Regions from separate parts of the Lentzea sp. HUAS TT2 genome, predicted to be linked through region 2. Evidence: predicted binding sites of a transcription regulator. Region 2 holds the regulator's gene; the other holds the start of a gene.
What was found. Region 2 encodes HspR, which represses chaperone genes until heat shock. Its sites were predicted from a motif close to ANNTTGAGTNNNNNNNACTCAANNT; they were not measured.

Region 1: the regulator HspR is predicted to act here: its motif matches at 1,874-1,898, upstream of ACSHWB_RS08275 (adenylate cyclase).

The regions. Positions count from the first base shown of each region.
Region 1 is NZ_CP196667.1:1,688,345-1,691,746, forward strand. Features, by position in the region: gene ACSHWB_RS08270 (hypothetical protein) at 1-866, opposite strand, end outside; gene ACSHWB_RS08275 (adenylate cyclase) at 869-1,873, opposite strand; gene ACSHWB_RS08280 (hypothetical protein) at 2,017-2,544, opposite strand; gene ACSHWB_RS08285 (mechanosensitive ion channel family protein) at 2,705-3,402, shown strand, end outside.
Region 2 is NZ_CP196667.1:2,579,158-2,582,559, reverse strand. Features, by position in the region: gene grpE (nucleotide exchange factor GrpE) at 1-568, shown strand, start outside; gene dnaJ (molecular chaperone DnaJ) at 598-1,761, shown strand; gene ACSHWB_RS12870 (heat shock protein transcriptional repressor HspR) at 1,767-2,195, shown strand; gene ACSHWB_RS12865 (hypothetical protein) at 2,192-2,692, shown strand; gene ACSHWB_RS12860 (SDR family oxidoreductase) at 2,677-3,402, opposite strand, start outside.

The DNA of each region.
Region 1 (3,402 bases), 890 kb from region 2:
GAGCCGATCTCGGCGAGGTCCACCAGGGCCTGGTCGAGGTCCACGACGCGTTCCTCCATGCCGATCGTCGCGGCGATCAGCTCGCAGACCGCGCCGGGGTCGTCCAGCTTGAGGAAGTTCTGCCCGAGGATCGTCCGCCAGTGCTCACCGATGGCGTCGTCGTTGTAGTACGACGACTGGTTGGGCAGGATGAAGTACACGTTCCACTTGCGGGCGAGCTCGCGGTACACCGACACCGGGTCGATGTCCTGCTTGACGTCGTCGCCGATGATCCGGCGGATGTGCTTGGCCTCCAGCCGCGGCTTGTTCAGCTCGTCTCCGATGATGAACAGGTAGCCCTTCCTGCCGCGCTTCTGCCACGCGTCGGTGACCACGTGCCGTGCCACGAAGTACGCGGCCAGCTCGTAGGACTCGCTCTTCTGCCCGCCGCCGTTGCCTTCGAGGAAGATGTCGCGCAGCTGCTCGTCCATGCGGTTGTCCGACTCGAACTGGCCGACCTGCAGCGGCACGCGGTCGCTGTCCGCGTCACCGATCCCGCCGAACATCAGCTGCGGGTCGGCGAGATATCCCTTGCGCTGCAACAGGCCGTGCAGCTTGCCGAGCTTGCCCTGCATGATCCGCGGCACGCTGCCCATCGAGCCGGTCACGTCGAACAGCACCGCGATCGGTGTCGAGTCGGCGTGGTCGGGCGAGTCGCGGCACTCGCGGTACTCGACGTTGAGCGGGTCGAGGCTCGGCGCCGCCTTCCAGCTCGACGCCGGTGCCGACTTGATCGAGGCGGTGTAGCCGAAGTCCGCGATTCCCTTGGCAGCACGGAAGGTCTTCGCTGCCGCGTAGGCGTTGTCGTCCCACTTGCCGTGTCCCATGGTCATTCTCCTTTTGGCAGAGCGAACGGGCGGAAAACCCGTGCGCCGTAGAGTTCTTCGAGCAGGTCGTCGTACTCGCCCAGCAGGTCGGCGGCATCGGGCCGCCGCGTCGGGTGTTCCTGCCGGCATCCGTCGGCGAAGGCTTGCTGCCGATGTTCGTTTCGGGCCAAGAGATCGAGCATCAGCGTGTGTGCCATGTGGACATCCGTCGCGGCCGTCACCGGCTCGCCCTGGAGCACTTCCGGCGGATAGGTGATGGTGCGGCTGGTCGCGAGGAGCCGCTGGCCCGACTCGACGGCGAACGACCAGCCGGCCAGCACGATCCCGTGTTGTTCCGGGTGCACCATGACGTTCTCGGCGGTGACCGCACCGTGCACGAGCCCGATCTGGTGCGCGCCGGCCAAAGCCTTGAGCAGCCTGCGATGCATCCACGCGTAGTCGCGGCCGTCCAGCCCGTTCGGGTACGCGCGTTTCACGTCTGCGAGCGTCACGAAGCCGTCGATGAGCGGGTCCAGCACCGTGAAGGCCCTCGAGCCCTTGGCGACTTCACCGGACGTGTCGAGCAACTGCGGATAGAAGGGCCGCAGCCACTGGTTCCGGTCGGTGAAGCGTTCCAACTCCCGCAGGGCGTGCCATTCGCCGTGCAGCAACGGGTTGAGGGCCGGGTTGCGCACCACCTTGACCACGTGCGGCCCGTCCGCCTCGTACAGGTTGGCGATGCTGCCGACCGCGAACGGCTCCCCGATGCGGTAGACGCCGGTCCTGGTCCTGAGCTCGACGCTCGTGCAGTGGATCCACTCGTGGTGCAGGCGGGTCAGGTTCGCCGACGCCTCGTGCGCTCGCGGGTGGTGCGGTCCGACCACGTCGGGGTGCAGCACCGAGGCCAGCGCGTGGTACAGGCGTTTTGCCTGCTTGCGCTTGCCGGGGTCGGTGGTGCGCGGGCCGAAGAGGGCCTCTGCCGATGCTGCGCCCTCGACCAGTTCCAGCGCCTCCGATGTGGTGACCATGGTTTGAGTCTTGCAGACTCAAACCCGGATTGCAACGGGTCCCCCGATGTGACCCGGACAGCACGATGGCCGGCGAGAGAGTCCTCGCCGGCCATCGTGACCTCTTCAGCCGCCGACCGGTCCGCCCGGCCCGCTGCCCTGGTTCAGCACAGGGCGTCGCGCAGCATCAACCGGTGGTCCTCCAGTAACAGGAGGACCTCAGCGCCGTACCGCTCCATCTGCAGGGGCCACTCCGCTGGATCAACAGCCAACTCCGCCGCCGGCCCGTCGGCCAGGACGGCCCCTTCGCCAGTGGCGATGTCCACCTCACCTCGATACCTGCCCGCCTCCCAGCTGAACGACACGAACACCACGATGTCCTCGATCCGAGCCGGATCCTCCACGCGCTTGAGCTCGAGCCAGGCGTCGAAGGGGAACTTCGCGGTCGATCGCCAGCCGGTTTGGAACCACAGCGCTGGATTCGCTTCGCGGAACACCTCCGCCGACTGCCTGAAGACACCGTCGAGGCGATTCCAGCACTGCTCCCACACGGCGAACTCGTTCACTTCGGAGCCTTCGGGATCTTGGTTTCTGCGATCACTGCCTTGAGCCCAGCTTGCCACGTCGGCCATGTTGCGGCTGATGATCGACACATGGTGCTCCGGATCGCCGTTGATCCCGCCATCCCACATCGCGACGAGGGCGGTGAACGACTTCCCGCCGAGGGCAGAACTCTGACCCGCTAAGAGGAACGGGCGGGCAACTGCGGCTGTCCGCCCGTTTTCGTGAGTTGACTCATGGTGTCCCCGTCCTCTGACGCCGGGTACCCGACTCCGATACGAGAGGAGGCACATGCTTTTCGTCGTCCTGGGCTGCTCGGTGGCCTTCGCGCTGCTCGTGGTGGAGGTGATCCACCGCCTGGTCCGCCGCTTCACCCACAGCGGCAAGATGTACCGGCCCGGCCAGGCGTTCGGGGTGGTGCTGGCCGCGCAGATAGTGCTCAGCGTCTACCCGATCAACGCACCGGTCACGTTGCACGCGCTCGGAATCGCGTTGATCCTGGCGGGAGCGTGGCTACTGGCCGCGCTGATCAGCACCCTCGTGGACGTCTCGCTGTCGCGGATCCGCACCGACGTCACGGACAACCGGCACGCGCGGCGGGTGCACACGCAGATCACGCTGGTGCGGCGGCTGGTGCTGGTGGTCATCGGCGTGCTGGCGATCGGCGCGATCCTGATGACGTTCCCCGGTGCGCGGGCGGTCGGGTCGACCGTGCTGGCCTCCGCGGCGGTCATCGGTGCCGTGGCGGCGTTCTCCGCGCAGTCGTTGCTGGGCAACCTGATCTCCGGGCTGCAGATCGCGTTCAGCGACGCGGTGCGGCTCGACGACGTCGTGGTCGTCGAAGGCGAGTGGGGGCGGGTCGAGGACGTCACGCTGACGTACGTGGTGCTGCACCTGTGGGACGACCGGCGGATGGTGCTGCCGACCTCGTACTTCCTCAAGACGCCGTTCGAGAACTGGACGCGCACGCAGTCGGAGCTGCTCGGGAC
Region 2 (3,402 bases):
GAACGACCGGCGCCGGATCGACCCCGAAACGGGTGAGGTCCGGCCGCCGGCCCACGTCGCCGAGGAAGGCACTGCTCCGGACGAACCACTGGTCGCCGAGGTCGTGGACGAGGTGGCCGCCGAGCTGAAGACCCAGCTCGACGAGCGCACCGCCGACCTGCAGCGGCTCACCGCCGAGTACGCGAACTACCGCAAGCGGGTGGAACGCGACCGCGAAGCGGTGATCACCAACGCGAAGGCGTCCGTCGCCTCCGAGCTGCTCTCGGTGCTGGACGACATCGAGCGGGCCGCCGCGCACGGCGACCTGACCGGTGCGTTCAAGGCGGTCGCGGACAAGCTCGTGTCCACGCTCGCCAAGACCGGTCTGGAGCCGTTCGCGCACGACGGCGAGGCGTTCGACCCGTCGGTGCACGAGGCCGTGCAGCACAGCACGTCCCCGGACGTCGAGGGTCCGACCGTGACCGCCGTGCTGCGCCGTGGCTACACGTTCGGTGACAAGCTCGTCCGGCCCGCGCTCGTCGCGGTGACCGACCACGAGCCTGCCGCCGCGCCGTCCGAAGAAGTCTGAATTCCTCTACGGAAAGGAGGAGACGTCCGGTGAGTCAGAGGGACTGGATCGAAAAGGACTTCTACCGCGAGCTGGGCGTCTCTTCCGAGGCGACCGCGGACGAGATCAAGAAGTCCTACCGCAAGCTCGCCCGCGAGCTGCACCCCGACGCGAACCCCGGTGACGCCAAGGCGGAGGCCCGCTTCAAGGCGGTCTCCGAGGCGTACGGCGTGCTGTCGGACCCGGCCAAGCGCAAGCAGTACGACGAGGCCCGTCGCCTGTTCGCGGGCGGCGGCGGTTTCCCGGGCTCCGGCGGCTTCGGCTCCGGCGGCTTCGACGTCAACGACCTGTTCGGCCGTGCCGCGCAGAACACCGGTGGCGGCGGCCTGGGCGACCTGCTCGGCGGCCTGTTCAACCGGCGCGGTGGCGCGGCGGCCGGCTCGCCCACGCGTCCGCGTCGTGGCGAGGACGTCGAGACCGACGTCCGCATCGACTTCACCGAGGCGGTGAAGGGAGCGACGGTGCCGTTGCGCCTGTCGTCCCCCGCCGCCTGCACGACGTGCAACGGTTCCGGCGCCAAGCCGGGCACCACGCCGCACACCTGCGCGACCTGTTCGGGTTCCGGTCTCGTCACGCGGTCGCAGGGCGCGTTCGCGTTCAGCGAGCCGTGCCGCGACTGCCGCGGCACCGGCCGGATCATCGACGACCCGTGCCCCGAGTGCGGTGGCGACGGCGTCAGCACCCGCACCCGCACGCTGACCGTGCGGATCCCCTCGGGTGTGTCCGACGGACAACGGATCCGCCTTGCGGGACAAGGCGAACCGGGGCGCAACGGTGGCCCGAGCGGCGACCTGTTCGTGCGCGTGCACGTCAACCCGCACAGCGTGTTCGGCCGCCAGGGCAACGACCTGACGCTGACCGCGCCGATGACGTTCTCCGAGCTCGCGCTCGGAACGACGTTGACCGTGCCGACGCTCGACGGCAAGGTCTCCTTGAAGGTGCCCGCCGGCACCGGCTCAGGCCGGGTGCTGCGGGCGCGCGGCAAGGGGATCACGAAGCGGGACGGGACCGCGGGCGATCTCCTGATCACCCTGGAGGTCGCCGTGCCGAACAACCTGTCGTCCGAGGCCCGCAAGGCACTCGAGGCGTACGCGGAAGTGACCGGGGACCACGACCCGCGCGGCGATCTGAACGCACTCCTTGAAGGGCGGTGAGTCCGGTGGGTTTTCCGTTCCCTCCGGGGACCGATGAGGACACGCCGTTCTTCGTGATCTCGGTGGCGGCCCAGCTGTCGGGCCTGCACGCCCAGACCCTGCGGTCCTACGACCGGCTGGGCCTGGTCTCGCCGGGCCGCACGAACGGCGGCGGCCGCCGCTACTCGATGCGCGACATCGTGTTGCTGCGCGAGGTCCAGCGCCTCTCGCAGGACGAGGGCGTCAACCTCGCCGGCATCAAGCGGATCATCGACCTGGAGAACCAGGTCGATGCTCTGCGCTCACGGGTCGCGGAGCTCCAGCAGGAACTCGCGCAGGCGTTGGCGGCAGCCGATTCCACGGCCGCCGCCGTGCACGCCTCCTACCGGCGGGACCTCGTGCCGATCCGGCAGGAGACCGCGCTGGTCGTGTGGAAGCCGAAGCCCCGCAAGTGATCGAGCGTCTGTACGAGGTCTTCGCGACGCCGCGTCCGCGCGTGGTCGAGTTCTGCGACCACTGCGTGGACGCGGCGAGCGTCGCGCCGTTCACCGAGCTTCCCCTGCGCCAGTTGACTTCCGAGCACCTCCAGAAGTTCTGGCTGAAGTCGGGGACGATCGGTGACGAGACCTTCGTGCGGTACCTGCTTCCGCGCGTGCTGGAGCTGATCGCACTCGGCGAGCTCGACGCGGACTTCTTCTGGCTGCGCCTGGTGTCCGAGACGTACGAGAAGGGCGACCCGCGCGAGCAGGCGGCAGTTCGCGACCACTTCCTCGCCACACCGATCGCGTTGGCGGGCCTGGTGCGCGAAGGGCCGGAGAACGGCCCGCTCAGCGAGTGGTCGCGCACGCCGGAAATCCTTGCTGTGCTGGAAGAAGCGGCGCTGACCGAAGCAGACCCCGGAGGAGTGCTCTCCGAGGCGCACCGCGCGCTCGAAGCTCAGCTCTCGAAGTAGAACCCGGTCTCCAGGTCCTCCAGGATGCCGGGTTCCTTCGGTTCCCAGCCCAGCAACGCCTTCGTGCGCGCACCGGACGTCGGTGCGTCCCGCGAGACCATGAACGCGAGCGGCCCGAAGTGCTCCTGGGCGCGCTCGTCCGGGATGGCCTCGACGGGCACGTTCAGCTTCCTGCCGATGACCTCGGCGATCTCCCGCATCGTCACGGCCTCCTCGGCGACGGCGTGCAGCACCGAACCGGCGGGAGCTTTCTCCGCGGCGAGCCGGTAGAGCCTCGCCGCGTCCAGCGTGTGTGCGGCCGACCAGCGGTTCGTGCCGTCGCCGGGGTAGCCGGAAACGCCTGTGGCGCGGGCGGTCCTGACCAGGATCGGGATGAAGCCCGCCGTGTCGAGTGCACTGTGGACGGTCGGCGGCAGCACGACGACCGAGCCGCGGACGTCCTGCGCGTCGATGATCGCGTTGCGGGCGGCGCCGCGCGGGCCTTCGCTCGAGACCCGCTCCTCCTCGGTGGCGGTGCGGCCGAGGCCCGAGTAGGACAGCGTGCCGCCGGTGCCGATCAGCGCCTTGCCGGTGCCGGCTAGCTCGTCCAGGAACGCCTGGACGACCGCGAGGTCGGCGTCGGAGGCGCCCTTGTAGTCGCCCGCGTACATCTCCTCGTGCTTGAACGCCAGGTGGATCACGGCGTCGGACTCGGCCGCGCCCTTGCGCAG